Regions from separate parts of the Candidatus Stoquefichus sp. SB1 genome, predicted to be linked through region 1. Evidence: a T-box and tRNA genes for the amino acid it is inferred to sense, from the RefSeq annotation. Region 1 holds a T-box; the other holds one or more tRNA genes.
What was found. The T-box of region 1 lies ahead of alaS (alanine--tRNA ligase). A T-box ahead of a tRNA ligase gene usually reads a tRNA of that ligase, here a tRNA-Ala.

Region 1 (2,250 bases):
AAGAGTGATTGATTCCTATTTTCTTACCATAGCGCACAGCTCTTCTTAAAATACGTCTTAAAACATATCCACGTCCAGCATTATCAAACAATGCCCCATCACTTAATGCAAAAGTGACAGTACGAATATGATCAGCAATAACACGATAGGCCATTTTATTATCTTCATATTTAACTTGGGCCATTTCTTCAGTCGCATGGATAATTGGTAAGAAGAAATCAGTATCAAAATTCGTTTCACCGCCTTGAATAATGCTGACTAATCTTTCTAAGCCCATTCCTGTATCGATATTCTTTTGTGGTAATTCTTTATATTCTTTTCGATCAATTGCTGGGTTACAATCATATTGTGAAAAAACAACATTCCAAACTTCAATATAACGATCATTTTCTAATTCTTCAAAAAATAACTTTTCACCTAAACCATCAGGATCATATTTTTCACCACGATCATAAAAAATTTCAGAATCCGGTCCTCCAGGACCTTCTCCAATCTCCCAAAAATTCCCGTCTGTTTTTAAAATATGACTCGGATCCACATGACACACTTCTGTCCAAATGCGATAAGCTTCTTCATCATCAGTATAAACAGTGATATAAAGTTTATCTTTATCAAATCCTATCCATTCTTCACTCGTTAAAAATTCCCATGCAAAAGGAATAGCTTCCTCTTTAAAATAATCACCAATTGAAAAATTCCCTAACATTTCAAAAAAAGTATGATGTCTAGCTGTTTTTCCAACATTCTCAATATCATTCGTACGAATTGATTTTTGAGCATTCACAATACGATGACAAGCAGGTGTTTCACTACCATCAAAATATTTCTTTAATGCAGCAACACCAGCATTAATCCAAAGTAATGTAGGATCATTGTGGGGAATTAATGATGCGCCAGGTTCTACCATATGTCCTTTTGACTTAAAATAATCTAAAAACATTTGTCTTACTTGATTTCCAGTTAACTGTTTCATAAATATCCTCCTTTACAAAATAAAAAAGTCATTCCTTGCAAGGAACGACTATATCGCGGTACCATCCTTATTCATAATCAAATGACTATGCTCTCTAAGTCGATAACGCTGACTATGCGTTGATGTTTTCATCACTCTCCAAAGTAGCTTTCTTTATATTTCCTTGGAAATTTCCACCAACCATTTCCTCTCTATCAAGAAAAACATAAATACTCTTCTTTTTCAACGATTTGACTCATGTATTATAACCAATTTATTTGAAAAAATCAACATAAAAGATAAATCATCAAATACTTATCAATATTTTTTGATAGGTTTATCTGGACATAATTTATAAATCAGTTTTAAAATCAAACGATCAATTCCTATAAAAATAACAACTGTCACAACATTGAACAAAGTATGCATATTTGCAATTTGACGCATTGGCTCACAGGGTGTCCAACTGGCAACAAATGAAATGATTGGAGTCACAAGACAAATAGTCATAAAGAAAGATGTTCCCATAACATTAAATAATAGATGAAACAATGCCAATCGTTTGGCATTACGATTTCCTGATAAAGAAGCTAAAAAAGCAGTCATACAGGTTCCAATATCAAATCCCATTAAAAAATAGACTGCCTGTGAAAAAGGGACAAGACCTTGCATAGCAAGGGTTTGTAATATACCAATAGAAGCTGATGAACTTTGAATAATAGCAGTTAAAATCGTTCCAGCAAACACTGCCAACAGAGGATTTGATAAAGCCATCATAAAATGTAAAAAAGTAACTGATGTTTGCAAAGGGATCATTGATTGCGCCATAATATTCAATCCCATAAATAACATTCCAATTCCAGTTATAATTTCACCATAACGCTGTATTGTTTGCTGTGTAAAAAAAACAATCATCACAACCCCAACAATAGCAAGAACAGGTGCGATAGTTCCTAATTTTAAAGCTATCATCTGACCAGTTATAGTTGTGCCAATATTTGCTCCCATGACAACCCAAATAGCTCTTTTAAGGCTCATGAGTTTCGCATTGACAAAGCCAATCAGCATCACTGTCATAGCCGATGAACTTTGCATAACACAAGTTAATAACATGCCTATCATAATAGCTTTTATCTTATGATTTGTTAATTTTTCTAAAATCGTTTCCAATTGACCACCAGCCAATTCTTCTAATCCTTCTGACATCATATTCATTCCATATAAAAACAATGCCAGACCACCAAATAAGCCAAGAATATCTTCTGTTTTCATAATCCACCTCTTCTCCTTCTATTATA
Region 2 (2,250 bases), on a different contig from region 1:
TTCATCATTTTCTTTCTTTTTTACTGGCTTCGATTCACCAGTCAGCATTGATTCATTGACTTCCATTCCTTGTGATGTCAACATACAGCAATCTGTTCCAATTTGATTACCACTCTCTAAAAAAACAATATCATCAATAACCAAATCTTCAATTGGTATCATCTGTTGTTGATGATCACGTATAACTTTAATCTTTTTAACAGTGACAACTGTCAATTGATCAATAATTTTTTTCACTTTTAGTTCCTGATAAATTCCAATCAAAGAATTCATAATAATAACACCCATAAATGTTAAGTTTGTCCAACGACCAGTTGATAAAATAATCGCTGCTAAAAACACATTTAATAAATTAAAGTATGTTATTGTATGTTCTAAAATAATCTGCTTCTTTGTCTTAGAAATATTATCATGTGATATATTCACTTGACCACGATCAATCCGTTCTTGAACTTGCAAGGAAGTTAAGCCCATTTCATTCATCTTATCCATTATTATCTCACCTACTCACACAATATATCACAGAGTTATGAATATTTTGTGTATATCATTTTCTTTTTTCTTTCATATTGTAACATATATTAAAAATCTTGAATATCTCTTTAAATACAAAAAAACGATATGAAAATTCATATCGTCAATAGTTTTATTGGTGGACCCTGAAGGACTCGAACCTTCGACCGATCGGTTATGAGCCGATAGCTCTAACCAACTGAGCTAAGGGTCCAAATAAAATAAAAAGTGGTATTCACCACTGATTCGCTAAATGGTAGCGGGGAAGGGATTCGAACCCCCGACCCACCGGGTATGAACCGATTGCTCTAGCCAACTGAGCTACCCCGCCATGTAGTGAATCGTTTATAAAAAATAATGGTGGTTCCGGCCGGAATCGAACCAGCGACACGAGGATTTTCAGTCCTCTGCTCTACCGACTGAGCTACGGAACCATAATTGGCGGTCTGGACGGGACTCGAACCCGCGACCTCCGCCGTGACAGGGCGGCATTCTAACCAACTGAACTACCAGACCAATGGTTGCGGGAGAAGGATTTGAACCAACGACCTTCGGGTTATGAGCCCGACGAGCTACCAGACTGCTCCATCCCGCGATATGAAATATATTTTTTTAAAAATGGCGGAGGTTGAGGGATTCGAACCCCCGCGGGACTTTCATCCCCTGTCGGTTTTCAAGACCGATCCCTTCAGCCGGACTTGGGTAAACCTCCGCAATAATGGTGGAGCTTAGCGGGATCGAACCGCTGACCTCCTGCGTGCAAAGCAGGCGCTCTCCCATCTGAGCTAAAGCCCCATTAACTGGTCGGGAAGACAGGATTTGAACCTGCGACCCCCTGGTCCCAAACCAGGTGCACTACCAAGCTGTGCTACTTCCCGAATATTCAATTACAATACTCAATTGGCGCGCTAGGCAGGAATCGAACCCACAACCTCTTGATCCGTAGTCAAGCACTCTATCCAGTTGAGCTACTAGCGCATTTCTTTAACAGCGCCATTCAATATTAACATAAACGCTGTAACTTTGCAACACTTTTTTACATTTTTTTAAAACTTTTTTTAAGAATGGTGCCCAGGGCCGGAGTCGAACCGGCACGGATTTTAAGGTCCGCAGGATTTTAAGTCCTGTGCGTCTACCAATTTCGCCACCTGGGCAACATGATGGAGGTTCCAGCCGGACTCGAACCGACGATGACAGAGTTGCAGTCTGTAGCCTTACCAACTTGGCTATGGAACCAGTTCTTTTCTCTTCTCACGTTGCTCAAATAGTATATAATATTTTGATATTGATTGCAATAGTTTTTTTGCTTTTTTTGGTAATTCTTTTTAATGAATTCAAAAAGAAAAGTTTTAATGAGGGTTTTTCTCATTAAAACTTTTTCATAAAATTTATTGTGCTTTGACTTTTGACCAATAATCACTATAAATTTCTTTTATATTTTGTGGCTGATAAGCAAATACTTCATCATTTTGTGACATTCGAATACCATATGCATTAATACCTTGAAAATCTCCTTCTGATGCTTCTTTAGCGGCAACAGTGTTAGAAGTCAAATAACCAACCTCCAATGTATTATTCAATGCATTCTCATCACTAATCATATAATTTATAAAATTCATAGCCATTTTTAAATCTTCACATTCTCGACTTACAACAAAACCATCAAACCATATGTTTGTTCCTTCATTTGGCATATAAAAGCCCATATCTGGATTTTCCAGCATAACAGCAGCAGCA

Region 2: it encodes a tRNA-Ala, which carries the amino acid that the T-box ahead of alaS (alanine--tRNA ligase) is inferred to sense. The anticodon was not compared.

Annotation. Positions count from the first base shown of each region.
Region 1 covers NZ_LN852694.1:479,019-481,268, reverse strand. Annotated here, with positions in the region: gene alaS (alanine--tRNA ligase) at 1-973, opposite strand, end outside; T-box leader at 1,011-1,208, opposite strand; gene BN1865_RS06130 (Na/Pi cotransporter family protein) at 1,271-2,224, opposite strand.
Region 2 covers NZ_LN852693.1:12,404-14,653, reverse strand. Annotated here, with positions in the region: gene BN1865_RS01265 (HAD-IC family P-type ATPase) at 1-492, opposite strand, end outside; tRNA gene BN1865_RS01260 (tRNA-Ile) at 651-727, opposite strand; tRNA gene BN1865_RS01255 (tRNA-Met) at 768-844, opposite strand; tRNA gene BN1865_RS01250 (tRNA-Phe) at 872-947, opposite strand; tRNA gene BN1865_RS01245 (tRNA-Asp) at 953-1,029, opposite strand; tRNA gene BN1865_RS01240 (tRNA-Met) at 1,032-1,108, opposite strand; tRNA gene BN1865_RS01235 (tRNA-Ser) at 1,133-1,225, opposite strand; tRNA gene BN1865_RS01230 (tRNA-Ala) at 1,233-1,308, opposite strand; tRNA gene BN1865_RS01225 (tRNA-Pro) at 1,315-1,391, opposite strand; tRNA gene BN1865_RS01220 (tRNA-Arg) at 1,415-1,491, opposite strand; tRNA gene BN1865_RS01215 (tRNA-Leu) at 1,579-1,667, opposite strand; tRNA gene BN1865_RS01210 (tRNA-Cys) at 1,675-1,749, opposite strand; gene BN1865_RS18675 (ABC transporter substrate-binding protein) at 1,902-2,250, opposite strand, start outside.